4 regions of the Faecalimonas hominis genome follow, and region 1 is predicted to be linked to each of the others. Evidence: predicted binding sites of a transcription regulator. Region 1 holds the regulator's gene; each other region holds the start of a gene.
The links. Region 1 encodes Rex, which represses fermentation and respiration genes when NADH is low (regulators of the CRP and FNR family bind a similar motif). Its sites were predicted from a motif close to ATTGTTAANTANTTAACAAT; they were not measured.
Positions count from the first base shown of each region.

Region 1 (7,734 bases):
CTACACTGAAGCAGTCTTGACATCTCTTTTAAGTGTGGCGTAAGTATAACCTGCTTTTTATGTTCCAAAAGAGATAAATCTTCCGCCAAAAGAGTAAGTCCGTCCCCGTCAATCACAGATGGAATTTTCGCATACTGTATCGCATATGTAAATATTTTTTCAGACAGGTCACTTTTCCCGAGCCCCGAGCCGATTAAAAGGACATCACTCCGGTCAAACAATTGTTTCAACTGATTTTCATTAAATGTTTCGTAAGTGGAAATAATGGCTTCAGGAAGTGCCTGCTGCAAAATTACACGGTTATCCTCATGCGTATAAATCTGTACAAGTCCTGCACCTGCCGAGTAAGCCGCCTTTGCGTTCAAATAGGCTGCACCTGCCATTCCTTTGCTGCCCGCTATAATGAGTACTTTGCCAAATGTTCCTTTATTACCATTAGGGTTTCTCTTTGGCAGGGAAACGTCTTTATCTTCTCTGTCGTAAGTATAAAGTTTTTGTCCCGCAGGAAGTGCTTCCGATGAAATGCCGATGTCCGCGACGTAAATTTTTCCTGCATATTGCCGCCCTTTTTCAAACAACATTCCTATTTTTTCAAAAGCAAAACACACTGTAAAATCTGCACGGAAAGCACAGCCTTTTATTTCTCCGGTCGTATCGCATATTCCGGTTGGAATATCCACTGCGACTTTCGTTCCGTTCATCTCGTTTAACTGCTCGATTACCTCCTTATATTTTCCTGAGACATCTCTTTTCAATCCGATTCCCAAAAGGGCATCTATAATAACACTATATTCTTTTTTCTCCAATGTGTTTCCAATAGATATGCCGTAATTTTCTGCTATAGTGTATTGTCTTTTATTCTCCTCACTTGCGGTTTCTTTATTTCCCATATAACAAACATTCACATGTATGCCCTTTAAATAAAGAAGACGTGCAATGGCAAGACCATCGCCACCATTGTTTCCCGATCCGCAAACGATCAATGTCTTTGAACAGTCTACATTATTTTGTTCAAGTATTTCCACAACTTTAAGCGCTGCTCTCTCCATCAAAACGCAGGAAGGTACGCCCATCTGTTCAATGGTATACCGATCTGCATATTGCATCTCTTCACCTGTTAATACATATCTCATCTTACCCCTCCTGATTCTGACCGAATTTTTTCTCAGAAGAAAACAACGCATAGAAAAAGGCGGATTCCCACACTTCCACTATACGTTGTTTCGCTGTTATTCTGTATGTTCTTTGTTATAACGGCTGAGATTATATGATAATCTCATAAGACTTTCCGACAAATGTACGTTTTCCACAATGACATTCTTCGGTAAATCTAAATCTGTATGCGCAAAATTCCAAATTGCACGCACACCGTTATCTACCAAAAATTTCGCAACTTCAACCGCTTTTGCCTTCGGGATTGTGAGAACGGCTATATCAATATTGTGTTCATTGATAAAATCTTTCAATTCGTCCATCATGCGAATTGGGACTCCGCGAATAGATACACCCGAAAGTCTTGGATTCACATCAAAAATACCTTTAAAAATAAACCCTCTTCTCTCAAATGAAGTATAATTTGCCAGTGCCTGTCCAAGATTACCTGCACCGATTATAATCATATTATGATCTATATCCAATCCCAAAATCTTGCCGATTTCTGTATATAAATATTTTACATTATATCCATATCCCTGCTGTCCGAATCCGCCAAAATTGTTCAAATCCTGACGTATCTGGGAAGCGGTTACCTGCATTCTTCTGCTCAATTCATTTGAAGAAATACGCCCTACATTGTCTTCAAGTAGTTCTCCTAAGTATCTGTAGTATCTAGGCAATCTGCGTATTACTGCCTGAGAAATTTCTCTTTCTTCCACTGCACTTCACCTTCCAATCTGTTCTACGCAATATTATATAGAATAGTTCCGATAAAGTCAATTTTTTAGTTGTATTTTGCAGTATTTGAGTATAATATAAAGGATATGAGTTATTTTGGGAGGTTTATTATGATTTTAGCATGTCATAATCTTAATAAAGCATTTGGAGAACAGATCATCGTCAAAGATGGTTCTTTTCATATAGAGGAACATGAAAAAGCAGCCTTGATTGGCTTAAACGGAGCGGGAAAATCAACTATTTTGAAAATGATTATGGGCGAATTGCCTGTTGACAGCGGTGAGATTATTCTTGCAAAAGGTAAAACAATCGGTTACCTTTCACAACATCAGAAATTGGAAAGCGGAAATACTATTTACGAAGAAGTAAAAACAGCAAAATCTGATATTATCACTTTGGAAAATCAAATTCGCTCCATCGAACTGGAATTAAAGCATCTCACAGGGGAAGAACTTGAGAAACGTTTACAGACATATCATCATCTTACCGCTTCCTTTGAGCGTGCCAACGGATATGCTTATGAAAGTGAAATAACAGGTGTTTTAAAAGGTCTTGGTTTTTCGGAGGAAGACTTTGGGAAATCTGTGGATACGCTTTCTGGCGGACAGAAAACGAGGGTTTCTTTGGGTAAACTCCTTTTAACAAAACCGGATATTCTTCTTCTCGATGAGCCGACGAACCATTTGGACTTAAATTCAATCGCATGGCTGGAAACGTATCTTTCCAACTATCAGGGCGCCGTACTTATCGTGTCCCATGACCGTTACTTCTTAAATCGCGTCGTGACAAAAGTTATTGAAGTGGAACAGGGCAATATTATGATGTTTTTAGGCAACTATACTGCATTTGCCCAGAAGAAGAAACTTGTCCGCGAAGCAAAATTAAAAGAATATATGAAGCAGCAACAGGAAATCAAACATCAGGAAGCAGTTATTGAAAAACTTCGTTCTTTTAACCGGGAAAAGTCCATTCGCCGTGCGGAGAGCCGTGAGAAAATGTTGGACAAGATGACTTTGGTGGAAAAACCTACGGAGGTTACGTCAGAATTTCACATTTCCCTCGAACCTTCCTGTGTAAGCGGAAACGATGTGTTGACCGTAGAGCATTTAAGCAAGTCATTCGGAGCATTGAAACTGTTTCAGGATATTAGTTTTGAAATTAAACGCGGAGAACACGTTGCCGTTATCGGCGATAACGGAACGGGAAAGACAACTCTTTTAAAGATTTTAAACGAGGTACAGCCGGCAGACAGCGGTGTATTTACTTTAGGAACAAACGTACATATCGGATACTATGATCAGGAACATCACGTTTTGCATATGGAAAAAACAATTTTTGATGAAATTTCAGATGATTATCCGACTTTGACAAATACACAGATACGAAATACTCTCGCCGCTTTCCTTTTCACAGGCGATGATGTATATAAACAGATTAAAGATTTAAGTGGTGGGGAACGAGGACGTGTATCTCTTGCAAAATTAATGCTTTCCGAAGCAAACTTTTTGATTTTGGACGAACCTACAAACCATTTGGATATTACATCAAAAGAAATTTTGGAAAAAGCATTGAACGATTACAGCGGAACAATCTTATATGTATCCCACGACCGTTACTTTATCAATCAGACGGCAACCCGTATTCTCGACTTAGTGAATCATACATTTGTCAATTATATTGGAAACTATGATTACTATTTGGAGAAAAAAGAAGAATTAACCGCTGCTTACACAAATGTAAATACAGACACTCTTTCTGCTTCCGCACCGACGGAATCGGAAACAAAACTGGACTGGAAGGCACAGAAAGAACAGCAGGCAAAAGAACGTAAAAGACAAAATGATTTACGAAAAACAGAAGAACGTATTTCTGCTCTGGAGGAACGTGACGGTGAAATTGATGAACTGATGACACAGGAAGATGTGTATACCAATTCCGTTAAATGCCGTGAACTTTCCGAAGAGAAAGCAAACATTATGCAGGAGTTGGAACTTCTGTATGAGAAATGGGAAGAACTGGCGGAATAGGAAAAGGCAAACCTCTAAAATTGGGTTTGCCTTTTTCTCTTATAACAACTCAGCAATCGCCTGAATGAATTCCTCACTGTTTAGCACAGTCGGATTTGGAATAGATGTAATCAACGCCAAATCTTTCGTCATCTTACCACTCTCAATGGTATCAAGGGTTGCTTTTTCCAACTTATCTGCAAACTGCATTAATTCTTTATTATTATCCAATTCACCACGTTTACGCAATGCTCCCGTCCACGCAAAAATAGTTGCCACAGAATTTGTCGATGTTTCTTCCCCTTTTAAATGTTTGTAGTAATGTCTTTGTACTGTACCGTGAGCCGCCTCATATTCATAGTATCCTTCAGGGGAAACTAAAACAGAAGTCATCATTGCCAGTGAACCGAATGCTGAAGAAACCATATCACTCATTACATCACCATCATAATTTTTACAAGCCCATATAAATCCGCCTTCTGCTTTCATCACTCTTGCTACTGCATCATCAATCAATGTATAAAAATATTCTATACCGCATTCTTTAAATTTTGCATCATATTCTTTCTCATAAATTTCCTGAAAAATATCTTTAAATGTGTGGTCGTATTTTTTGGAAATAGTATCTTTTGTGGCAAACCATAAATCCTGTTTTGTTTCTAACGCATAATTAAAACAACTTCTCGCAAAACTCTCAATAGAATCATCGGTATTATGTATTCCCTGTGCGATTCCCGCTCCGTTAAACTGATGAATTAATTCTCTTTTTTCCGTTCCGTCCTCTGCTGTATAAACTAATTCTACTTTGCCCGGTGCGTCAATAATCATCTCTGTATTTTTATACACGTCTCCATAAGCATGTCTTGCCAGTGTGATTGGTTTCTTCCAATTTTTTACACATGGTTCAATTCCCTTTACAACAATCGGTGCACGAAAAACCGTTCCGTCTAACATAGCGCGAATAGTTCCGTTCGGGCTTTTCCACATTTCTTTTAAATTATACTCTGTCATACGTGCTGCATTTGGTGTGATAGTAGCGCATTTAACGGCAACACCGTATTTTTTTGTCGCATTTGCAGAATCAATGGTAACTTGGTCATTTGTTGCATTACGGTTTTCCAAACCTAAATCATAATACTCTGTTTTTAAATCAATGTACGGAAGTAATAAAGTGTCTTTGATCATCTTCCAAAGAATACGTGTCATTTCATCTCCGTCCATCTCAACGAGCGGGGTAGTCATTTTAATTTTTTCCATTTCAGTGTCCTCCTTTTTATTAAAACCCGTGCTTTTCTAAGTTCTCTAATACACATTTCATATGCTCGGTTATCAGCTCCCCTGCAAGCAGTTTATCTTTCTTTTTAATTGCTTCCAAAATTGCCTTATGCTCTGCGACTGATTTTTCTAACCGCCCTTCCGTCTTCACCGAATACACTCTCGCAAACTGCACATATTGATATAAATCAGATAAAATGTGTTTCAATATTTTACTGCCACATGCTTCATATAAAATACGATGAAATTTTCCGTCTAATATAGCCATTTTATCCGTACCGGATTTTTTCAGATGAAATTCCGATAATAAAATAATTTCTTCCAACTCATTCATATCTTCCTGTGTAATATTGTCAATCACCCATTCCGTACATAAATTTTCCAAAAGGGAGCGGATTATAAAAATATCATGTATATCTTTCTTGCTGATTCCCGTCACATAAGTTCCTTTATTCCGAATTGTTTTAACAAGTCCTTCCAGTTCTAGTTTTTTGAACGCCTCACGTACAGGAGTTCTGCTGACACCCAATTCTTTTCCAATTGTCATTTCTCTTAATTCATCATTTTCCTGATAAACACCGGATAAAATATCATTACGCAATTTGTGAAACACTTTTTCACTCAATGAATATCCTTTATCCTTTTCCATTTGTTTCACTCTCCACAACTCTATTTTTGTATAATTGTATACAATTATACAAAATCTGTCAAGAGAATAAAAAATCCCCCTTACCACTTTCGTGATAAAGAGGAATTTCATCTCTAGTGAAGTCTTCCGCCTTCATATTTCATTTTCATTCTGATAAAATGTAAAAGCTCCTGATATCGCATCTCCATGGAAGTTTCTTTCTCGGCAAAATCCATACTCTGTGCCGCGATACTCATAAACTTTTCTGTAATATCCTTCTTATGTTTCTGCAAAAAATATAATTTCTGCTCATTTTCAACTATATCAAGAAAATCTTCAATCAGACGCATATCTTCATCAGAAACTTTTTCCATTTCCTTTATAAAAGAAACAAGAGTTCTTACATACACTTTTTCTTCCTTGTCATTTTCTTTATAGACAACCATTTCTTCCCCTGTCTGAAAATCTGTTGCCAATTCCATAACCTGACATTGTTTTCCTTCCGGAAATCTGTAACATTCCCCTTTCGTTACCGTTTTATACTCCATGTCTATTTCCCCTTTCTATCTGTCAGATGATTCATCTGTATAAAACAGCGCATTAACAAATTCGTCGGAATCGAATTTCTGAAGGTCGTCTATAGATTCCCCTACACCGATATATTTTACCGGTATTTTTAATTCTGATTGAATGGCCACTGCAATACCGCCTTTAGCGCTTCCGTCCATCTTAGTCAATACAATTCCGGTAATATCCGCTACTTCATTAAATTCTCTTGCCTGTGCAAGGGCATTCTGTCCTGTTGTACCGTCCAAAACAACTAATGTTTCTCTGTACGCTTCAGGATACTCGCGTTCAAGGACGCGGTTGATTTTCTTTAATTCTTCCATAAGATTTTTCTTATTGTGAAGCCTTCCTGCCGTATCACAGAGAAGTACGTCAGCGTGACGCGCCTTCGCTGCGGCAACCGCATCATATACGATAGCTGCAGGGTCTGCACCGTCCTGTCCTCCAATCAATTCCGCATCTGCTCTTCTCGCCCACTCTACAAGTTGTTCGCCTGCTGCGGCACGGAATGTATCGGCAGCAGCCAATACGACCTTTTTATTGTTTGCACGAAGTTTCCCTGCAAGTTTTCCTATGGTAGTTGTCTTTCCTACCCCATTCACACCAATGACAAGAACGACAGATGTTCTGTCCTCAAATTCATATGCTGTTTCACCTACACGCATCTGTTCCTTAATACTGTCGATAAGAAGTTGCTTGCATTCCATTGGCTCTTTAATTCTCTGCTCTTTTACTTTTGCACGCAAATCATCTAAAACGGCATAGGTCGCCTGTACACCTAAATCGCCCATAATAAGCACTTCTTCCAGTTCCTCGTAAAATTCCTCATCAATTTTAGAAAATCCGTTAAAAATACTGTCCATACTTGAAACGATACTGTCTCTTGTCTTGGTCAGTCCGGAAACTAACCGTTTAAAAAATCCTTTTTTTTCTTCACCCATAATATTTCTCCTATTTTGTTAAGTCCTTTTCCAATAAATCTACGGAAACAAGGGTTGAAACTCCCTTCTCCTGCATAGTAATGCCGTACAGTCTGTCTGCGGCAGTCATTGTTCCCCGTCTGTGGGTAATGACAATAAACTGTGTGTTCTTTGTGAGTTTATGAAGATATTGCGCAAATCTTGTTACATTTGAATCATCAAGCGCTGCTTCAATCTCGTCCAAAAGACAGAACGGTGACGGTTTTAAATTTTGAATGGCGAATAACAGGGAAATTGCCGTCAACGCTTTTTCCCCACCGGATAACTGCATCATATTTTGCAGTTTCTTTCCCGGAGGCTGCGCAATAATCCGTATGCCTGCTTCCAATATATCTTCGTCTTCCATCAATTCAAGAGTGCCTTTTCCTCCGCCAAATAACTGCTT
Region 1 is NZ_BAAHSH010000024.1:16,992-24,725, reverse strand. It holds gene ACYQ35_RS03655 (NAD(P)H-hydrate dehydratase) at 1-1,133, opposite strand, end outside; gene ACYQ35_RS03650 (redox-sensing transcriptional repressor Rex) at 1,230-1,874, opposite strand; gene ACYQ35_RS03645 (ABC-F family ATP-binding cassette domain-containing protein) at 2,004-3,920, shown strand; gene ACYQ35_RS03640 (NADP-dependent isocitrate dehydrogenase) at 3,960-5,156, opposite strand; gene ACYQ35_RS03635 (GntR family transcriptional regulator) at 5,176-5,823, opposite strand; gene ACYQ35_RS03630 (DUF1653 domain-containing protein) at 5,937-6,350, opposite strand; gene ftsY (signal recognition particle-docking protein FtsY) at 6,366-7,310, opposite strand; gene smc (chromosome segregation protein SMC) at 7,321-7,734, opposite strand, start outside.

Region 2 (7,734 bases), on a different contig from region 1:
AATTTCAAATCAAACCATGATTTATATTCCGCCCCTAATCTTCTTTCGATAATTCCGCGAACTTCTTCATAAGTTTGTTCAGGTGTTACTTTTTCTGTATTTGCATAACTACTGTCTTTGAAATCTTTTACATTTACTTCCGGACGAGTCTGTACTTTTGTACCGCTCTTTTCACCTGTAGCACGGATTTCTTTGATTACAGCCGCTGGACTTGTAGAATTGTATTCCATATATACACGGATAATGCGGGCTTCTTTTCCTTTCGCCTGATAAATCTCTCCTTTATCCGTACAACTTTCTGTGGAAGTTTTTTCCGCTAATTTATCGAAATCTCTTCCATTCATACTTGTATAAATCGAATACTGAGAATACCCTTTTTCCTGTGTGAAAATTTCTACTGTATTTAAGTTATAATTTTCCTTTAAGTCAATATCAACGTATCCCGGATAATATTCCCCAGTCCACATTGTATTTTTGCTTCCATCATTTACTTTAGAAGCATTTTTCTGATTAGAATTTGAATGTACCGGCTTTTTAAATGCAATGCTGTCTGAATCATCAATCTCTTCTTCCGCTCCATATACACGGAATTCTGCCACAGCCGGCCAGCCGTTCCCCTGACTGTTTGTCGTAGAGTGTATTACGATTTTCACATCAGAGTAAGCTGTTTCATCGAATTTATATCCCTGCACATAATTATCTGTACGATTTGCCTTCGCATGGTCTACAATTTTTGTATACTCAGCCGCACCTTTTGCTTTTCCTAAAATACTGTATGTAAATTCGTATGTATATTCATCTGCAGCACCTACGTGTTCAAATACAATCTCACAGGCATTCATCATTCTCTCTTCTGCAAAAGAAAGATTAATGTATTTCTCTGAATCCTGTGCGGCATTATGAAATTTATATAATGTTGTGTCGTTATCGTCTACAAGGCGATCTTTCCCTTCTGACGGATTTTCATTACCGTCTGTTGTGATTTCTGCCTGTGAAGCGATATTGTTGTAGTCAGATAAGTGAACTTCCTGCATCTCATACACTTCAATTTCGTGAATGGACGGCCAGAAATATACTTCTCCTCCATCATGGGCAACAGGTTCGGACAGGATAACACGAATATCAGAGGAAGATGCTGTCTGCTCTAATTCAAATACTGCATCTGCCGTATCATTTGCATCACCAGTTGTTGTAACTACCTTTTCTCCAATCGTCAGCCAGTCTGATGTAATACCATTTTGCGCACGCTGTACCGTTACTTTTACTTTGCGGTTTGCGTAATCATTTCCACCGACTTTTACAACCACTTTCTTTACATTCGTTCCGTTTTCAGCCAGTTTCATATCGACTATTGCGTCTTTATTAATTGACCAGCCGTTTTGCTGCCACGAAGTCTTATCGTCTCCGTCAACCATGTCTGACGCAGAACCGCTTCCTGTGTTTTGTACAGTAATCTTTACACCTTCTTTCCTTGCAACGTTGACAAGTTCCTCTCTCGCCTCAACGCTTAACGGTACACTGAATAATGTTCCCGATATAAGGCAAAAAGAAAGCAACAAACTGCACATTTTTTTCATTACCTTTTTCATTTGTTCTCCTCCGTTGATTATTTGTCAATAATTGGGTATTAACTTTCTTATCATATCATAACTCATTGGCTAATACAATTTTTCCTTTACATATTCTCTTGTATTTTTCTTTGCCATTATATACAATAGAATGTATACATTAACAATGAGAAAGAGGTGTCCTTATGGCAACGCAAAGCAAATCTCTTGCAGATAAGGCTTATCATACAATTAAAACAAATATTTTAAATCTGACTTACCCTCCCGGAATGCCGCTTACCGAAGCAATTCTCACTGAGGAACTGGAAATGAGCCGCAATCCGGTCAGAACCGCAATTAAAATGCTGCAGGCAGAGGGCCTTATCGTTTCGGGATACCACAAATCCATGACCGTAAAAGAAATCACAGACAAGGATATAGAGGAGATTTATCAGTTGAGAGAACTTTTTGAGGGTTCTGCTTTTAAATTAATCTTTTCTTCCAACCGTTTTGAAGAATATTCTTATCGCATTGAGGAAAAAGTTGTCCGTATGTGTGCCGCAACGAACAATCCATACGAGTGGGAGGTTGCCGACACAAAAATGCACTTGGAAATTGTCAGCATCTTCGATAATACGAGAATCAATAAATTCTATGAGAGTAATCTTTTTGAACTTATCCGCATGGGATTATATTCCCTCAAAAACGGTATGCAGATAGAAAAAACGAATGCCAACCTGAAGAAAATGGTACAGTATATGCGTAACAACGATTACGAAAATGCCTATGCCATTTTAACGCAGGATCACTTTATGACCGGAAAAGACAGCGCATTAGGCGAATATCACCACTAAAATAAGAAGCACATTCCCCCCGAAATGTGCTTCTTATTTTATCTATACTATTTTTAGTTAAACGACTGTTCCGTTCTTTCAATAATCTCATCTTGCAATGCTTTGCTCAGATTGCGGAAGTGATCACTGTAACCTGCAACACGGACAATTAAGTCTTTATATTCATCTGGATTTTTTTGTGCCTGAATTAATGTTTCTTTATCGATAACATTAAACTGAATATGATGTCCGTCCATATTGAAGTATGCTCTTACTAAATCCGCCATATGTGTCAAACCTTCTTCACCTGCAACAACACTCGGTGTAAATTTCTGATTCAACAGTGTACCACCCGTTCTCAAGTGATCCATTTTTGCACATGATTTAATTACCGCTGTCGGTCCGTTTACGTCCGCACCTTTTTCAGGAGAAATACCTTCTGAAACCGGTTTCTGTGCAAGACGTCCGTTTGGACTTGCATTCATAACTTCTCCAAAGTATACATGACATGTTGTCGGAAGCATATTTACTCTGTATGTACCGCCCTTCATGTTAGGTCTTCCCGTAACCGTCTTCTGGTAGAAATTAAATACATCTTTCATAATGCCATCTGCGTAATCATCGTCATTTCCATATTTTGGTGTCTTATTACGAACAAGGTTTGCAATTCTTTCATAACCTTCGTAGTTATGTTCCATTGCCTCGATAAGTTCTTCCATTGTGAATTTCTGCTCATCGAATACGTTATACTTAATTGCTGACAATGAGTCTGTAATTGTTCCGATACCTACACCCTGTAAATAGTTCGTATTGTATCTTGCACCACCTGCATTGTAGTCTTTTCCTTTTGAAATACAATCATTTGTAATAATAGAAAGGAATGGAGCAGGCATATATTCTGCATAGATTTTCTCAATAATGTTACTTCCTTCAATTTTAATATCCACAAGATATTCAATCTGTTTCTTATAAGCATCGTATAATTCTTCATAAGATTTGAAATCTTTTGCATATCCGAGAGGAAGACCAATCTGTTTTTTGCTTACGATGTCATAACCGTTATATAATGTTAATTCCAAAATCTTTGGAAGGTTAAAATATCCTGTTAAAATATACGCTTCGTTTCCGAATGCTCCTGTTTCTACACAGCCGCTTGTTCCACCGCGTCTTGCATCTTCAATTGTTTTTCCGGCATTTAATAATTCCTGAATAATCGCTTCCGTGTTATAGAAAGCAGGCTGTCCCCAACCTTTTCTTGATATTTCACAAGCACGTTTTAAGAATTTTGTCGGTGTTTTCTTACTAATCTGTACGTTTGAACTTGGCTGTAACAGTTTCATTTCGTCCATACAGTCTAAGATTAAATAACTTACTTCGTTGACACCATTTTCGCCTTCCGGTGTGATACCGCCGGTATTTAAGTTTGCAAAGTCTGTGTATGTTCCACTTTCTTTTAATGTAACCCCTACTTTTGGAGGCGCCGGCTGGTTATTGAATTTTACCCATAAACATTCTAATAATTCCAACGCTTTTTCATCATCTAAAATACCTTCTTCTGTATCTTTCTGATAGAACGGATTCAAGTGCTGGTCAAATCTTCCCGGGCTGTATGCGTCCCATGGATTTAACTCTGTTGTAACTCCAAGATGAACAAACCAGTACATCTGAATTGCCTGCCAGAATGTCTGTGGAGCATGTGCCGGTACAACATCACAGTTTGCCGCAATCTGAAGTAACTCTGCTTTACGAGTCTCATCTGTCTCTTTATCTGCAAGTTCTCTTGCATATTTTGCGTATCTTTCACCTAAAATCATAATGGCATCACAGCAGATTTCCATCGCATTTAACTGTGCCTTTTTGTCTAACGCCTCTTTATCGTTTAAGAAATCCAAGTTATTTCTCGCTTCGATAATGTCGTTTTTATAATCTAAAAATCCTTTTTTATAAATCTTTTCTGATCCTACTGTATGTCCCGGTCCACGCTGTTCCATAAACTCGGTGAAAATACCTGCTGCATAGGCATCTTTCCACTCCTGACTCATATTCGCTAAGATTTTATGACGAACAGAACGTTTTTCCCAAAATGGAATGATTTTTTCTTCCTGTAATTTTAAATCTTCTTCTGAAACACGGAAATAAATCAAATCACGCGCATTCATAATTTTCATATCTTCTACTGTATGACAGCACAATTCAGGGAAAGATGGTGCAGCCTGTGGTCCGTCACCTTTTTCTCCCACGATTAATTCTCCGTCGTTGATGCATAATGTTTTATTAGCCATAAAATGTTTAAAAGCCAACGCACGAAGTTCCGGAACGGAAACACTTCCTTCATACATCATGTACGCATCTGTTTCCAAGTCCGCCCTTTCCATATAAATGTGTGGTTCTGTCTCCAAACTCTGTTTTCTTAATCTGCGGATTCTTTCGTTCATTCCTCTTTCCATCTCTTAACCTCCTATTTTGGTGTTTGTAAAACCATTTTTCTGAAACATTTCTTTTAACTCTTCCATTCTCTCTTTAGAAGGAACAGTAAATTCTTTTCCTTTATATGTAACATCTAATCTTTGATATTTGCTGCTTGCAATGTCATGGTATGGCAACAGGTTTACCTGTGCTACCGAAATATTTTCTTTTAAATAAGAAATAATTGCCTGTATTTCTTCGTCACTGTCATTCACTCCCCCGATGACCGGAATGCGAATATAAATTCTCGCTCCATTGTCACTTAAATATTTCAGGTTGGTGAAAATCAATTCGTTGCTCTGCCCCATGTATTTCTTATGCTTTTCATTATCCATCAATTTAATATCATATAAAAACGTATCCACATACGGCAAAACAATTTGGAAATTTTCTTCAGGCGCAAATCCACATGTATCAATCGTAATGTTATAACCTTTTCTCTTTAACTTTTTCAGAAGTTCCTCTATATATTCCATATCCTGTGCCATAACTTCCCCACCGGAAAGCGTAACACCCCCAAACGACTCTTCATAAAACATATAGTCTTTATCCACTTCTTTTACTAACTCCGCAATTGTATATTGTTTCCCAACAACTTCTCTCGCATTATTTACACAATAGTCCAAACACGTACTGCATACTTTACATTTCGTTCTGTCCGTACACTGCTTACAATTGTCTATATGAATAGCTTTCTCCGGACAAACCTGCTCACAAGCACGGCACCCTGTACACTTTTCTGTGTTAATCATAACTTCCGGCGCAAAATTCTGGCTCTCCGGATTATGACACCACCAGCAATTCAAATAACAACCTTTAAAAAAAATAGTTGTCCGTATGCCGTCCCCGTCATGCACAGAAAACTTTTGGATATTAATTACATTTGGTGTTCTCATATTTCCTCCATTTTCATTTAAATGAAATTTTTATCCGCTTTTTTCATTATATCACATTGTTATTCTTTTGTCATGATATTTTTTATTGTTTTCATAAAAATTTCTAAAAAGAGAATACGCTTTCATTTATTCATTAATCTTTATACAACTCGTTTTATCTGCGTTCTTTTCACCTGTCAAATGCTTGACATTACAACCAACTGGTAATAATATAAACAATATCTTTTAAAGATAGTAAGAGAAAAAGAGGTAAAATCATGGATACAAATGCAATTATCGGACTTAGAATCAAAAATCTTCGTACCGAAAAAAAATATACTTTAAAATATTTAAGCGAAAACACCGGACTATCCATTGGATTTCTCTCCCAATTGGAACGAGGAATGACAAGTATAGCCATCGATTCTTTGGATAAAATTTCTAAGGTTTTAGATGTAGAACTATCCAGTTTTTTCACTACGAATATAAAACCAAATGATGTACATATAATGAGGCGCTATGAACAGAAATCTACTGTTGTAAATCCTGAAATTATTGAGCACGCTCTCACAAATCATGTAGAAGAATTTGATCTTCTTCCAAGACTTGTAGAACTTATGCCCGCATTACAGGATGAAAGTGATTTAGAACTTTATTCCCACGGCGGTGAAGAATTTATTTATATATTGGAAGGTATCTTGACTTTGCAGATTGAGGAAGATATTTATCATTTATATCCCGGAGATTCAGCCCATGTACATTCAAATATTTCTCACAACTGGAAAAATGATACAAATACTGTTGTAAAATTTTTAACTGTACATACTCCGAATCCTCTGCGCCACAAATAAAATATATACAGATTTGATTTTTCGTGATACAATAGATTTAGTTAAAAATTTGTAGTTTAGAATCGGAGGCGTTTACAATGGGATTTTTAGTTTGCATTATTGCAGTCAGCATTATCGCTGCCATTGTTGCAGCAGTTGTTTCCGCATCAGCCGGTGCTTTAATCGGTGCTCAGGAAATAGACGATGAGGAATAAGCATCGAAAGTAAAGAGGGGTATCGCTCAATCATCAAATGTAATGATTGAGTGATCCCCCTTCTCTATATACAAAGAATTTTCAGATAGAATCTTTTAGTTTTAGAATTGATAAGTTTGATACTATAAGAACCTCTATATTATATATATATTCTCTTGTGTTTCATTTTATCGCTATAGTTTAATCTGTAATTCCCATCGATATTTCTACTTCTTCTCTTGTTTCCACAATTGCTTCTATTGCATATTCTAAAGCTTTTGCCATCGTTTCAATCGACATAGTTGCTGTACCCAAAGGCTTTCCAACACCTTGCTGTGTAGAATATGGTACATGAATAAATCCGCCACGAACATTTGGATATTTTTTATTGAGTGTATAAAGTAAATCATACATTACATTATTACATACATATGTCCCCGCCGTATAAGAAACACTTGCTGGAATTCCATGTTCATTAATATTTTTTACCATTGCTTTTACAGGTACTGTCGCAAAATATGCTGTTTCTCCATCCTTTTGCGATTTTTCATCAATAGGCTGATTTCCCGCATTATCAGGAATCGGAGCCTCACACAAATTAATCGCAATTCTTTCTACCTGTATATCCGCTCTTCTTCCTGCTTGTCCGATACAAAGTACCACATCTGGATGATGTTCTTCTATAGCTTTCTCCACTTTTTTCCCTGCTTCACCAAATACAGTCGGTATCTCCACCTTTATAATTTCCGCATTTTTAACTGTATCATGAATTAATTTTACTGATTCATAAGCTGGATTAACCGTTTCTCCACCAAATGGATCAAATCCTGTAACTAAAACTTTCATTCTTTGCCTCCTTAATATACTTCTGGTTCAGGGGTAATAATTTTTCCCTCCATCATAATCTGCCGATTATCGGCATAAATATTCGGCTCCCTACAAACCAAATCATAGTGCCCGCTTGCTTCATGCACTCCGCCTAAAGCAAG
Region 2 is NZ_BAAHSH010000004.1:21,226-28,959, reverse strand. It holds gene ACYQ35_RS00705 (alpha-N-acetylglucosaminidase TIM-barrel domain-containing protein) at 1-1,589, opposite strand, end outside; gene ACYQ35_RS00700 (GntR family transcriptional regulator) at 1,754-2,401, shown strand; gene hypD (trans-4-hydroxy-L-proline dehydratase) at 2,455-4,827, opposite strand; gene ACYQ35_RS00690 (trans-4-hydroxy-L-proline dehydratase activase) at 4,831-5,742, opposite strand; gene ACYQ35_RS00685 (helix-turn-helix domain-containing protein) at 6,000-6,572, shown strand; gene pcp (pyroglutamyl-peptidase I) at 6,947-7,591, opposite strand; gene ACYQ35_RS00675 (M29 family metallopeptidase) at 7,603-7,734, opposite strand, start outside.
Region 2: ACYQ35_RS00690 (trans-4-hydroxy-L-proline dehydratase activase) is a predicted target of Rex. The motif match lies at 5,798-5,817, and genes of this name have one in related genera.

Region 3 (7,734 bases), on a different contig from region 1:
GTCAGGGTTGTGACAATACTGACATCTCATCGGGCAACCCTGCAGGAAAACAACGTAGCGGATTCCCGGTCCGTCAACCGTCCCACAACTCTCAATAGAGTGGATATAACCTTTTGTCATGATAAAACCTCCTCGTATTTTGTATGCTAATAACTCGCAAAACGCCCTGTCGGGCTATTCCGTCGCTACACGACTATTTTGCTCGTATATATTCATGCGCGATAAAAAGTGTCCGCGCTTACTCGCAAAACGCCCTGTCGGGCTATTCCGTCGCTACACGACTATTTTGCTCGTATACGTGCGTCCACTCCGTTAATGCAAAACCGGACAAATCCTCATGCAAGCATGAATTTGCCCGGTTTGATTAACGTCTGAATTTTATCGCTTACATGCCTTCGTGGAATGTACGTGAAATAACGTCGTCCTGCTGTTCTTTTGTTAATTTAATAAAGTTTACTGCGTATCCTGAAACACGAACTGTTAACTGTGGGTAGTTTTCAGGGTGTTTCTGAGCGTCTAATAATGTTTCTCTTGTGAAAACATTTACGTTTAAGTGGTGTCCGCCCTGTTCTACATAACCGTCTAACATATTTACTAAATTATCAATCTGCTGCTGATTTACTGCCATAGTAATTACCTCCTATATTGTTTTATCTACTATTCGTTGTCAATGCTTTCCATAATGTTTGGAATGTTACAAGCCTGATTTCCGCATTCTTCGATTCTGTCTAAGTCAAGATCTCCTGCAAAAATCTGGTCTTCTTTTCCTAATGCTCCAGGAATGATTGAGAATGTATTTGAAATACCGTCCTGAGCATGTCTGAATGGGATCTTAGCAACTGATGCAAGAGATGCTAATGCTCCGTGAGAGTCACGTCCGTGCATTGGGTTTGCTCCCGGTGCTAATGGTTCTCCCATTTTTCTTCCGTCAGGTGTGTTACCTGTTTTCTTACCATATACTACGTTAGAAGTAATTGTTAAGATAGAAGTTGTTGGAACACCGTGACGATATGTGTGGTGTTTTCTTACTTTGTCCATAAATGAACGAACGATGTCAACTGCGATTTCGTCAACACGGTCATCGTTGTTTCCGTATTTAGGGAAATCTCCTTCTACTTTGTAATCTACAACTAATCCGTCTTCATCTCTTACAGGTGTTACTTTAGCGTATTTAATAGCGCTTAATGAGTCGGCAACTACAGAAAGTCCTGCGATACCTGTAGCAAAGTAACGTTTTACATCTCTGTCATGAAGAGCCATCTGAAGTTTTTCGTAAGAATATTTATCATGCATATAATGAATGATATTTAATGTATTTACATAAAGTCCTGCTAACCATTCCATCATGTCGTCGAATTTCTGCATTACATCATCGTAATCAAGAACATCGCCTTCTACTGCGCGGTATTTTGGTCCAACCTGAATTTTAAGTTTTTCATCAATACCACCGTTGATAGCGTATAATAAACATTTTGCAAGGTTTGCACGTGCTCCGAAGAACTGCATTTCTTTACCAACTCTCATTGAAGATACACAGCAAGCGATTGCGTAGTCATCTCCGTGAGTCTGACGCATTAAATCATCATTTTCATACTGGATAGAAGATGACTTGATTGACATCTTAGCACAGTATTCTTTGAATGCGTGTGGTAAACGTGTTGACCAAAGAACTGTTAAGTTTGGTTCCGGAGCAGTTCCTAAGTTGTCTAATGTGTGTAAGTAACGGAATGATGTTTTTGTAACAAGTGGACGTCCGTCAACACCAACACCACCGATTGATTCTGTTACCCATGTTGGGTCACCTGAGAATAATGCGTTGTATTCAGGTGTACGTGCAAATTTAACAAGACGTAATTTCATAATAAAGTGGTCAATGTATTCCTGAGCCTGTTCTTCTGTGATTAATCCTCTGTCTAAATCACGTTTGATATAGATATCGATAAATGTAGAAGTACGTCCAAGACTCATGGCAGCACCGTTCTGTTCTTTAACTGCTGCAAGGTATCCGAAGTATAACCACTGAATTGCTTCTTTTGCGTTTGAAGCAGGTTTTGTAATATCGTATCCGTAGATTTCACCTAATTTAGCTAAGTCGCTAAGTGCACGGATCTGTTCAGATAATTCTTCGCGAAGACGAATGTTATCTCCTGTCATTCTTACTAAAGAAGTAGCAAGCTGCTGTTTCTTATCTTCGATTAACCAGTCTGTTCCGTATAATGCAACACGACGGTAGTCACCGATGATACGACCACGTCCGTAAGCATCAGGAAGTCCTGTGATGATAGCGGATTTTCTTGCAAGTCTCATTTCAGGTGTGTAAGCATCAAATACACCCTGATTATGTGTTTTTCTGTATTCTGTAAAGATTTTTACGATTTCAGGGTCTACTTCGTATCCGTTTTCATGACAAGCATTCTGTGCCATACGGATACCACCAAATGGCTGAAGGGAACGTTTGAAAGGTTTGTCTGTCTGGAAACCAACGATCTGCTCTAAGTCTTTGTTTAAATATCCAGGTCCGTGAGAAGTAATTGTAGATACGATTTTTGTATCCATGTCTAATACTCCGCCTGCTTCGCGTTCCTGTTTAGAGAGATCCATTACCTGAGCCCAAAGTTTTGTAGTAGCTTCTGTTGGTCCTGCTAAGAAAGAGTCGTCTCCTTCATATGGAGTGTAGTTCTCCTGAATAAAGTTACGGACATTTACAGATGTACGATTCCAGCGACCAGGTTTAAATCCGTCCCAACTCGCATTCCAGTTTTTTTCCATTTTAAAAATCCTCCTAAATATGTTTACTTTATAATGTCACCAGAAGAGTGTATTTATACACAATTCTTTAGTTTGTTAAAATATTCACTACGCTTAGATTATAAGGAAAAAAGAAACACCAGTCAATAGTATAACAACGGTTAGATTGTACTAAATTGAATACAGTATACAAGTGAGTACAATTTTCCTTTGCCAAATCGTAAAATTAAGAAAATATTTATTCTTTTTTCACAAAATTAGTGTATAGTAACATTATTAAAAAAAGAATGTAAAATAATTAGGAGTGTATAAAGAGATGAAAAGAAAGTTACAGGTGCTTTTAAGCTTAGTCTGCACTGCGGTATTATTTTCTTCATGTGCCTCAACAGACACACAGAAAGAGAACGTGATACAAAAAGAAGAAGGAAGAAAAGTAAATGAAAAGCAGAGCAATCTTGATGTATTAAATCCAATTGCATACAGCGATGTGTCGGGAATCAAACTTGAACCAGGTTCTTACATATCTATAATAGGAAAGAGCAATAACGGTGAATTTTGGGAGGAAGTAAAAGCGGGAGCAGAGAGAGCGGCGGAAGATTTGAATGCCGCTTTAGGATATAAAGGGGAAGACAAGATTAAAGTAAATTATAGCGGGGCTTCCAAAGGTGAGAATATTGAGGATCAGATTAATATTTTAGATGAGGAACTGGCCAGAAATCCGGTTGCTGTCGGAATAGCGATTATTGACTCAACGGCCTGTGAAGTGCAGTTTGATTTGGCTGCGGAGAATGGTATTCCGATTGTTGCATTTGACTCGGGAAGCGATTACAAAAATATTCAGGCAATGTGTTCAGCGAACAACAGCGAAATCGGTAAAACAGGCGCTACAAAGTTGGCATCTGTTTTGGACGATACAGGTGAAGTGGCATTGTTTGTACACGATAAAGAATCCACAAGTGCAAAACTTCGTGAAGAAGGATTTTTAAAAGAGATACAGGAAAATCACCCTAATATTAAAGTCCCTCTTGTGTACCATTTAGATGACTTGGAAGAAACAGCGAAGACGATTGCTTCCGAGAGAAATAAGAACAAGAAGGAGGGAGAGAAAGATGTTCTCCCTGAGGAGATAACACAGACGGAAGCGATTCAGTATGTGTTGAAGAAAAACCCTAATATAAAAGGTTGTTTCTCAACAAATATTAGTGCAAACGAGGAATTGCTGACAGCGTTGGAAGGGGAAGACAGAGATTTAAAAATTATTTCAGTGGACGGTGGAGAAAGCCAGTTACAAGCGCTCAAAGATGGAAAAGTGAACGGTCTGATTGTGCAGAATCCATATGCGATGGGGTATGCTACAGTGATTTCAGCGGCGAGAGCGTCACTTGGAATGGGAAATCAGGCATTTATTGATTCAGGATTTATTTGGGTTACAAAAGATAATATGAATAAGAAAACAATTAAGAGAATGTTATATTAAAAGAGAGGGAGAAAATTACATTTCTCCCTCTTTACTTTTTGGAAAGCGAGAAAATAAATTCTGTTCCAACCCCTTCGGTGCTGATAACATTAATACTTTCTCCGTGTGCGTTGATAATTTCTTTCACGATGGCAAGTCCAAGCCCCGTTCCCTTTTTGTCTTTACCTCGTGACAAATCTGTCTTATAAAAACGTTCCCAGATTTGATTAATGCTTTTCTTAGGAATGCCGATACCGGCGTCCTTTACGGAAACAAAAACTTTGCCTCCATGTTCGGTTGTTTCCACATAGATACTGGAATCCGCATTGCTGAACTTAACTGCGTTATCAAGGAGATTGTATAAAACCTGTTGGATTTTCCGCTTATCCGCATAGACAAAAATCGTTTTGGAGGCAAATAAAAGTTCAATGGAAATTTTTTTTGCCGTGCATCTTCCCTCAAAAGAGATAGCGGTGGTACGTATAATCTCGTGAATGTCAAAAGAACTTTTGTCCAGCAGCAGTTCTTTTGTGTCAAATTCATTTAAAGTAAGCAAATCCTGTGTTAAATCCGTAAGTCTTTCCGTTTCAAATAAGATAATGTTTAAATATTTGTCATACATTTCTACCGGAATGGTTCCGTCCGCAATGGCATTGACATAGCCTTTGATGGAGGTGAGAGGTGAACGGAAATCGTGGGAAACATTTGCGATAAATTTCTTCTGATAACTGTTCATATCTTTTAACTGGTTGGACATATAGTTTAAAGATGCCGACAGGTAGCCGACCTCATCATCGGTATTGATGTGTATTTCATGGTCCAAATTTCCGGACGCATATTGTTTTGCCGCCTCGGTAATTTTTCTAAGGGGACGGTAAATAAAAAAGTGCAGTCCCAATAAAATAGAGAACGACAAAATATAGATTACGAGCAAAGTGATATATACAACATTCAAAATCGAATCTTTCGTTTCCGTCAAATCAGAATAAGATTTGTGAATTAAAATATATCCTTTCGTATAAAACCCTTGTGTTACCGGGGCGATTACCGTAATCATTTCTTCCGAAAAATAATTATGATAATTTCCGATAAGATACTGCTCATTTCCTGCCTCAGCCGGATTAAAATCGGTAATCTGAGCGGGACTGGAGGTGGAAGGATTACTGTGGGAGGACAGTAGAAGCTTTCCGTTTCTGTCCGTAATCCATACATCTGCGTGCAGATAAGCAGTCAACCCGTTCAACTGCACCTGCGTATCATTTAGTGAAAGTGTATTGGTGAAGAAACCGGGAAGATATTCTTTTCCCATTAAATTGGCTTCTTTATATAACTCTCCTCCAATCTTTGTCTCCAGATTTGTTGCAAGGAGAGTTGAACCTAAAGTGGCAACAGTAAAAATACTGAGAAAACCAAAAGCGATATAAATCAAAATAAACTTTAAATAGAGGGTGCTTCGCATATTACTTTACCTCAAATTTGTATCCGATGCCCCACACTGTTCCAAGACTCCATGTAGGGTGATCTTTGATTTTTGCGCGAAGTCTCTTAATGTGTACGTCCACTGTTCGGGTGTCTCCCATGTAGTCATACCCCCAAATCTGATCTAATAACTGTTCCCTTGTGAAAACCTGATTTGGCGATGCGGCTAGAAAATAGAGCAGTTCCAGTTCCTTTGGCGGCATTTCCACAGGAAGGTCGTCGACAGTGACGGAATAGTTTGTCAGATTGATTTCAATCCCCGGGTAAACTACACATTTTCCTTTGTCTGCCACAGGAATCTCCTGCTTGGCAGGCTGGTAACGGCGAAGAACAGCCTTCACCCTCGCCACAAGTTCCTTTGCATCGAACGGTTTAATCATATAGTCGTCCGCACCGAGTTCCAGACCGAGTACCTTATCAAAAATTTCTCCTTTTGCGGAGAGCATAATAATCGGTGTGTTGGATTTCGCACGTATCTCCCGGCAGACCTGATAACCGTCGATACCCGGCAGCATCAGGTCGAGAAGAATTAAATTAGGCTGATAGGAATCAAATGTAGTCAGCGCCTCCTCACCATCATGTACCATCATTGTGTCAAAGCATTCTTTTGTCAGATAGAGAGAAATCAGTTCTGCAATGTTTTCATCATCATCTACAATTAGGATTTTTTGTTTTGTTACCATAAGTGTCTCCTTTTCTTTTATTTGAACTCAACGATAGTTACACCGGCATCGCCCTCACCGAAAGCACCGAGGCGGTATGATTTAACATATTTAAGCCGTTTTAAATAATTGTGAATTCCCTGACGCAGCGCTCCCGTTCCTTTACCGTGTACGATTCGCACCGAGGTTAAATGTGCAAGATAGGCGTCATCTAAATATTTATCCAGTTCCGCGATTGCCTCATCGACAGTTTTCCCAAGCAGGTTGATTTCAGGACTGACGGAAAGGGATTTACTCATTTTCATTTTTCCGCTTGAAGTTCTTCTCATCTGTTTTGCGGTGATGGTCATTGGCTCTTCAATGATTTCCAAGTCAGAAATATTTACCTGAGAGCGGAGAATACCCATCTGTACGAAGAGGTTTCCTTTGGCGTCGGGAAGGGAACTGACTGTTCCGGTTAAGTTCATACTCAATACTTTTACGGATTCGCCCAGTTTAAAATCTCCGGGTTTATGTTGCTTTTTCGGTTTCTTCGGCTGAATGGAAGATTTTTCCTGTGTTTTGGAAATCTTTTGGCGGAGACGTTCGCGCTCTCTTTCCATTTCTGCAACCGAAATATTCTCTTTTCCAAATTTGCGGAAGTTTTTCATTGTCTCGTCGGCAACTTCTTTGGCGTCACGGAGAATTGCGTTGGCTTTCTCGTTTGCTTCGCGCAAAATACGTTCTTTCTGCTCGTCCAAACGAACCTGTTTTTGCTCAACACGAGATTTTAACTGCTGGATTTCCTGCTTGTAGGAAGCAATTTCCGCTCTCTCTTTCTCGATTGTCTTTCTGCTTTCCTCGAGGTCGGAAAGTAAGTCCTCAAAAGATTCATCGTGTTCGGAAAGTTGGCGTTTTGCCTCGTCGATAATATAATCGGGAAGACCGAGTTTTCCGGAAATGGCAAAGGCGTTACTTTTTCCCGGAATACCGAGCAGCAGGCGGTAAGTCGGACGAAGGGTTTCCACATCGAACTCACAGCAGGCATTCTCTACACCCTCGGTGGAAAGAGCAAATATTTTCAGTTCACTATAGTGAGTTGTAGCCATTGTGCGAATGCCCCTCTGATGTAAATGAGAGAGAATGGCAGTTGCCAATGCAGCCCCTTCCGTCGGATCGGTTCCCGCACCTAATTCATCGAAAAGAACGAGGGAATGTTCGTCCACGTCTTTCAAGAAAGAAACAATATTTGTCATATGGGACGAAAATGTACTCAGGCTCTGTTCAATGCTCTGTTCATCTCCGATATCCGCATAGACTTCATGGAATACCGCAAGTTCAGAGCGGTCAAGGGCGGGTATATGAAGACCGGCCTGCCCCATCAAAGTAAACAGACCGACTGTTTTCAAT
Region 3 is NZ_BAAHSH010000007.1:55,995-63,728, forward strand. It holds gene pflA (pyruvate formate-lyase-activating protein) at 1-120, opposite strand, end outside; gene grcA3 (autonomous glycyl radical cofactor GrcA3) at 386-628, opposite strand; gene pflB (formate C-acetyltransferase) at 658-2,769, opposite strand; gene ACYQ35_RS01155 (substrate-binding domain-containing protein) at 3,065-4,225, shown strand; gene ACYQ35_RS01160 (sensor histidine kinase) at 4,257-5,663, opposite strand; gene ACYQ35_RS01165 (response regulator transcription factor) at 5,665-6,366, opposite strand; gene ACYQ35_RS01170 (endonuclease MutS2) at 6,384-7,734, opposite strand, start outside.
Region 3: pflB (formate C-acetyltransferase) is a predicted target of Rex. The motif match lies at 2,841-2,860, and genes of this name have one in related genera.

Region 4 (7,734 bases), on a different contig from region 1:
CTGACGTGCAAGTTTGTCTTTCAATTTGTTCAATAATGGTGCTTTTTTACTGTGAACCTGTAACTGCAAATCCACAAAATCTTCCATATATTTTTCAAGATTCTTGGAATCCACCTGCATCATCTCAGCGAGTGTCTTTCCTTCTTTGTATTCGATGACAACCGCCCATTTTCCGTCCACTTCACTTACACTTTTTACTTTAGGAATATCAAGACCTGTCTCTTCCACTCTGGCAGTATTCAGCGCTTCATTAAATACGTCTGATTTCAAATGAGTCTTCTCGAATACTTTCACAATACCTTCATCACATTTGTACACTTCTTTATATGCACGTTTTACGATTAAATTACTTTTATCCAGTTTCATAAGTCATACCTCCTATAGTTTTCCTCGTTCTTTATTTGATAATTATATTATACACCTCTCTCTCTTAAATGCAATAGTTTTTTAAATAATTTTTAACAATCTTTTTTATAATATTTTTATTGTCTTTTATTTAACAATCCGTTTCATTCTTTTTGAACCGGTTGCATATTTTTCACTTTTATGCAAAAGTCATAACGCTTCGTGTATGATAAATGAATATGGAAGATATACCACTACCGTACAAAAGTACATTTTAAACAATATCCTCTGTATCAGCCAGATTTTTACAATATTGAAATATAATTCAGGAAATTGTGTCCGATTATACCTGAATAATCTGATTAAACAGGCCTCTTTCCTTTGGGATTTCGCCCTTTCAGTATCATTTGAAAATGTTTTTACTTATAATCCCATCGGAAAGGGCAAGGAATCCCATAAATACGTTGATTTTTTTGAAAAAAGTCAAAAAGGGACGGGGTAAACCGCAATTGGGGACGTAGTGATTTGTGATTTCACTACGTCCCCAATTGGGCGTTTCAAACAATTCTGATTATTTTCCGTAATATACTCTTAAGTACATTTCTTTGATTTCTTTCATCAATGGATATCTTGGGTTAGCACCTGTACACTGATCGTCAAATGCCTGTTCTACCATTTCATCTAATGTATCTAAGAAGTATTTTTCATCTACTCCGTATTCTTTGATTGTTTTCTTAATTCCAACTTTTTCTTTTAATTCATCAATCTTAACTAAGAATTTTTCAAATGTTTCTTTGTCGTCTTTTCCTACAACACCACAGAATCTAGCACATTCAGCATATCTTTCTAATGCGTGTGGATACTGGTACTGTGAGAATGTTCCCATTTTTGTAGGTACATCTGTTGCATTGAATTTCATTACTTCATTAATTAATAATGCGTTTGCAACACCGTGTGGTAAGTGGTGGAATGCACCTAATTTATGTGCCATTGAGTGGCATACTCCAAGGAAAGCATTAGCGAATGCCATACCTGCCATACAAGAAGCATCTGCCATTTTTTCTCTTGCTTTAGGATCATTTGCACCGTTTTCGTATGCTGATGGTAAATATTCAAAGATGTTTTTCATTGCTTTTAAAGCAAGTCCATCTGTGTAGTCTGTTGCCATGATAGATGCGTATGCTTCTAATGCGTGTGTTAAAGCATCGATACCGGAAGCACTTGTAAGTCCTTTTGGCTGGCTCATCATGTTGTCTGCATCAATAATAGCCATTTTAGGAAGTAATTCATAATCTGCTAATGGATATTTTACTCCTGTTTTTTCATCTGTGATAACTGCGAATGGTGTTACCTCAGAACCTGTTCCTGAAGATGTAGGGATTGCTACAAAGTATGCTTTTTCACCCATTTTAGGGAATGTGTATACTCTCTTACGGATATCCATAAAGCGCATAGCCATATCCATGAAGTCTGCTTCCGGGTGTTCATACATTACCCACATAATCTTACCTGCGTCCATTGCTGAACCACCACCAAGAGCGATGATAACGTCTGGGCCAAATGCTCTCATTGCCTCTGCTCCTGCTTTTGCACAAGCAAGTGTTGGGTCCGGTGCTACTTCGTAGAAGCATGTGTGCTGGATTCCCATTTCATCTAATTTTTCTTCGATACCTTTTACATATCCGTTGTGGTATAAGAAACTGTCAGTTACGATAAATGCTTTCTTTTTACCCATTACTGTTCCAAGTTCATCAAGTGCAACAGGCATACAACCTTTTTTGAAGTAAACCTTTTCAGGTGCTCTAAACCAAAGCATATTTTCTCTCCTCTCGGCAACTGTTTTAATGTTAATTAAATGTCTTACACCAACGTTTTCAGATACAGAGTTTCCACCCCATGAACCACAACCTAATGTAAGAGACGGTGCCAACTTGAAGTTGTAAAGATCACCGATTCCACCGTGAGAAGAAGGTGTATTTACTAAAATACGGCAAGTTTTCATTGCTGCTGCATGTTTTGCTAATTTTTCTGTCTGTGCAGGGTGAATGTAAATAGAAGATGTATGTCCATATCCACCGTCTGCTACTAACTGTTCTGCTTTTGCAATCGCTTCATCAAATGTTTTTGCTTTGTACATTGCAAGTACAGGAGATAATTTTTCATGTGCAAATTCTTCTGAAATATCTACTGATTCAACTTCACCAATTAAAATCTTAGTTTCTTCAGGAACTTTCACTCCTGCAAGTGCAGCGATTGTATGTGCTGACTGTCCAACGATTTTTGCATTTAATGCTCCGTTGATGATAATTGTTTTACGAACTTTTTCAATTTCGTCTTTCTTTAAGAAGTAGCAGCCGCGAAGTGCAAATTCTTCTTTTACTTCTTTATATACGCCTTCCAAAACAGTTACTGACTGTTCTGAAGCACAAATCATACCATTATCAAATGTTTTTGAATGAATGATTGAGTTTACTGCCATCTTTACATCTGCCGTATCATCAATGATAACCGGTGTGTTACCTGCACCTACACCAAGCGCCGGTTTTCCTGAAGAGTATGCTGCTTTAACCATACCAGGACCACCTGTAGCAAGGATTGTGTCTGCACCTTTCATTACTTCATTTGTCAATTCAAGTGATGGTACGTCAATCCAACCGATGATTCCTTCCGGTGCACCTGCTTTAACTGCTGCATCTAAAACAACTTTTGCTGCTGCGATTGTAGATGCTTTTGCACGTGGGTGTGGGCTGATGATAATTGCATTTCTTGTTTTTAATGCAATCAATGTTTTGAAAATCGCTGTTGATGTTGGGTTAGTTGTTGGAATAACCGCTGCGATTAAACCGATTGGTTCTGCAACTTTTTTAATTCCGTATGCTTTATCTTCTTCAATTACTCCGCAAGTTTTTGTATCTTTATATGCGTTGTAAATATATTCTGCTGCGTAATGATTTTTAATTACTTTGTCTTCAACGATACCCATTCCTGTTTCTTCTACTGCCATTTTTGCTAATGGGATACGCTGTTTATTTGCTGCTAAAGCAGCTTCAAAAAAGATTTTATCTACTTGTTCCTGTGTAAATGTAGCAAATACTTTCTGTGCTTCTCTCATCGCTTCCATCTTTGCTGTAAGCGCTTCTACACTATCAATAATTTCCGGTACGATTTCTTTTTTCTTCGTCATTTCATTATCCTCCATGAATGAGTTCTTTTGCTTTACGTTTGTTAGTATATTCCATCGTTAAATATTTGTCAATTCATTTTTGATATTTTTTTAACGAAGAATATTCTTTCTCTGTTAAGCACAATTTTTTCACTTTTTTGTTTTATTCTATACATTTTGCACAATTCATAACACTCAACCACAATTCCTCTTCCCTATAAATCAAAATCTATGATAAACTATAAACTAAGAATATATCATAAGAAATGGAGAATGCAGAATGAAGTTAATTATTTATGGAACAAAAACATGTAAAGACTGTGTAGATGCCTTGGAAGTATTGGAACAGAAAAATGTTCGCTACTTATTTCTGGAGTTTTCCGACAGCATTGGGAATTTAAAACGTTTTTTGAAAATCCGTGACACAAATCCTATGTTTAACCCTGTGAAGGAAAAAGGCGGCATAGGTGTTCCTCTTTTCGTATTTGAGGACGGAACAATGACTTTTGAGTTGGACGATGTGCTTGCCAGAATAGATGCGGCTTCAGAGTAAAACAAAGGAGGGCGATTTGCCCTCCTTCTTCTAATTATTTAAAATTTCCTCTATTCCTTTTTCAAGCAATTCGTCCCGTCCTTCTTTAATCCCCTGTATTGTCGGAAAAATTTCTATATCCGGTTTCAGACCAACTCTCTGTGTCTGCTCTCCTTCCGCTGTATATACACCCAGTCCACTCATGTTTATTCTAAGGTCTCCCGGAAGTTTTACTTCTACTAAATCTCCATTTGCACCTCTGGACTCACTTCCAATCACAACTGCATTTGGTGACTGACGCAAAGACATAATAGTAGTTTCACTTTGACTTACACTCCTCTCGTCCATCAGTAAAATGACTTTTCCACTATACTGTGGATACTCTTTGTCTTTCATCATTCCCTTACCTACTGACATTGGAATCGCATAATACCTTCCCGGAACTGCCGGATTTGGAAAAACAAACTGTAAAACCTCTTCCATCTCCGGATTGATGTATTCCGCCATCGAATAGGCTATCACCGAAGAAGGATAATATCTTAAATCCACAATAATACCTTCTATATCCGCAAATTTTTCCATCAGTTTTTCTAAATCTCCCTCTTTCAAAGCGGAGGGATCGATATAGCCTATTTTTTCTTCCTCAATAAATCCATTTTTCTGTGGATTTTCATACATATATGGTTCTTCAGATGTGTTTACCTTCAACTTCTTTTCTTCACCGTCACGCAAAACGATAACTTCCGAAGTTTTCCCCTCTGTCTGCATAAGTTGATACTTTATTTTTGCAACAAATTTATCTTCCTCGGGAATTGCTTTATATTTTTTCAATTCTTTTATTCTTTTTTCTAGCTCTATTTCGTCAATGGAAAGAAGTATATCACCCACTTTTAAATTTTTCTCATCTTTTCCCACCTGATTGATAATCACTTTATTTTCCACATACATGAATTCACATTGTAAATAGTATTTTCCATAAAAGTTTATTAATATATCTTCATTATCTATTACTTCTAAATGCGGATCCCCTGTCTGTGCCGCCATTTCTGCTATAACAAGTGCATACTCCCTATATGTTTTCGTTTGAACCATTCTATGAATTTCCTCTTTTAATACTTCGTCCCAATCTTTCCTTGCAATTTGAACATTTGGAGAATAATATTCATATATATTCCAAAATCTAAAAAGAGAAAGTAACTTCATTCCGTCGTCATCTTCCCGAAGAGGATAGTTTTTTTCATTTGTAAAAAATGTAAGTGGCTGATTATCATAAAAAGAAGCATATGCATTTTTTCTCTCCCCGATAAATGTCTTGGACAACTTCTGCAAATAGTTACCCACATCTTTATCGAGAAACTGCTCATCATATATCCACTTACTCTCCGGCTCTCCCACATTATCTTTTTGAGGATATGTTAAATATTCTTTTGCTTTTTTATCCGTTTTCTCCTCAAAAGGAAACTTCTTTATCTATTTTCGTTCCTGAAGCAAATTCTTTATCTTTATCTCTTTCCAATTTATTTTTATCTTGGGATAAGATAAGACCAATGCACAAAATCACAACGCTGACACCGATTACACCTAAAAATATCACCTTTTTCTTCTTCATTTGAGACACCTGCCTTTTTCTTCATTATATGACAAAAGCCCCGACAGAACAACTCTGTCGAGGCTTATATTTATTATTCTTATACTAATTCAAGAAGAACTTCCATAGCGGCATCACCTTTACGTAAACCGATTTTTACGATTCTTGTGTAACCACCGTTACGGTTTGCATATTTAGGAGCAATTTCATCAAATAATTTTGCTACTAAATCAACTTCTTTAGCGCTTCTTTTTTTGCCGTCTTTTACTTCTACTACAGGATAGAGAACTTTAAGCATTTCTCTTCTTGCGTGTAATCTAGAAGGCATATCTTTTTTGATTGTTTTTTCAACTTCATCATAAACAGTAACTTTTTTACCATCTACAACTTCTTTTACTCTTTTACCGTTCTGGTCTTTACGAGCAACTTTTGCCATAACTTTAACTTCTTCAAAGTTATCTTTTTCTTTTACTGCTAAAGCGATAAGACCTTCTGCAACTTTGCGGATTTCTTTTGCTTTTGCTTCTGTAGTAACGATTTTACCGTTATTAAGTAATGCTGTTACCTGGTTTCTGATTAATGCTTTTCTCTGGCTTGATGTTCTGCCAAGTTTTCTATATTTTGCCATTTTCATTTCCTCCAATAAACACGTGGTTATGCTTCTTCGGGCTTACTAGCCATGTGCTGTTGCTGTACACTTCGGATTTATCAACAACACTCTATTCTTCGCCTAAAATTTGAATCCTCTTGAACATTAGCAGTTCAAGAAGCAGCGTCAAGGCAAAGAATTCTATTCTTCGCCTTGACTTAACTCTAAGCCAAGTTCTTTTAATTTAGCTAATACTTCTTCTAAAGATTTGCGACCAAGGTTACGCACCTTCATCATATCTTCTGAAGTTCTGTTTGTTAATTCTTCAACAGTATTGATGCCTGCTCTCTTTAAGCAGTTGTATGAACGAACAGAAAGTTCTAATTCGTCAATACTCATCTCTAATACTTTTTCTTTTTCATCGTCTTCTTTTTCAATCATAACTTCCGCTGCCTGAGCAACTTCTGATAAGTCGATGAATAATTTCAAATGTTCATTAAGAACTTTTGCTGCTAAACTTACCGCTTCGTCCGGTGCTAATGTACCGTTTGTATAAACGTCAAGTGTCAATTTATCAAAGTCAGTAATCTGACCTACACGAGTATTCTCTACTGTCAGATTTACTCTTTCAACAGGTGTGTAGATAGAATCAATTGGGATTACCGCGATTGGCAATTCACTGCTTTTATTCTTATCTGCACTTACATATCCTCTTCCATTTGTAATAGTGAGTTCCATGTATAATTTACTGTCTGCTCCACCATTCAATGTAGCAATTACAGTTTCCGGATTCATGATTTCAATGTCTGAATCCACCTGAATGTCTGCACCTGTTACAACACCTTCACCTTCAAACTCGATATATGCAGTTTTTGGTTCGTCTGTCTCAGAAGTGTTTTTGATTGCTAAAGATTTCAGATTCATTACAATCTCAGTAACGTCTTCTTTCACACCCGGAATAGAACTGAATTCATGTAAAACTCCATCGATTTTCACATAACTGATTGCTGACCCCGGTAAAGAAGAAAGCATGATTCTTCTTAAAGAGTTACCAAGAGTTGTTCCATACCCTCTTTCAAGAGGCTCTACAACAAATCTTCCATATTTTTTATCTTCTGAAATTTCTGTAATTTCAATATTTGGTTTATTAAAATCAAACACTACAAAGTCCCTCCTTTGGGTTATTAAAATATTGAGGGTGAATTTCTAAATAATCCTTATGGATTATTTAGAATATAATTCGACAATCAACATCTCGTCTACAGGAACATCAATTGCTTCACGAAGTGGAAGTTCTTTTACACTACCTTTTAAGTTTTCAGCGTCAACATCTAACCATTCAGGTACTAATCTTCCGCCTGTTACTTCTAAGATGTCTTTGTATCTCTGAGAACCTTTGTGTTTTTCTTTAATCTCGATTGTATCTCCGGCTTTTACTAAGTAAGAAGGAATGTTAACCTGTTTTCCGTTTACTAAAACGTGTTTGTGGTCAACAATCTGTCTTGCTTCTCTTCTTG
Region 4 is NZ_BAAHSH010000044.1:52,582-60,315, reverse strand. It holds gene ACYQ35_RS08320 (aminoglycoside phosphotransferase family protein) at 1-366, opposite strand, end outside; gene adhE (bifunctional acetaldehyde-CoA/alcohol dehydrogenase) at 917-3,529, opposite strand; gene ACYQ35_RS08310 (hypothetical protein) at 3,789-4,061, shown strand; gene ACYQ35_RS08305 (S41 family peptidase) at 4,092-5,435, opposite strand; gene ACYQ35_RS08300 (hypothetical protein) at 5,491-5,649, opposite strand; gene ACYQ35_RS08295 (bL17 family ribosomal protein) at 5,729-6,256, opposite strand; gene ACYQ35_RS08290 (DNA-directed RNA polymerase subunit alpha) at 6,419-7,378, opposite strand; gene rpsD (30S ribosomal protein S4) at 7,442-7,734, opposite strand, start outside.
Region 4: adhE (bifunctional acetaldehyde-CoA/alcohol dehydrogenase) is a predicted target of Rex. The motif match lies at 3,583-3,602, and genes of this name have one in related genera.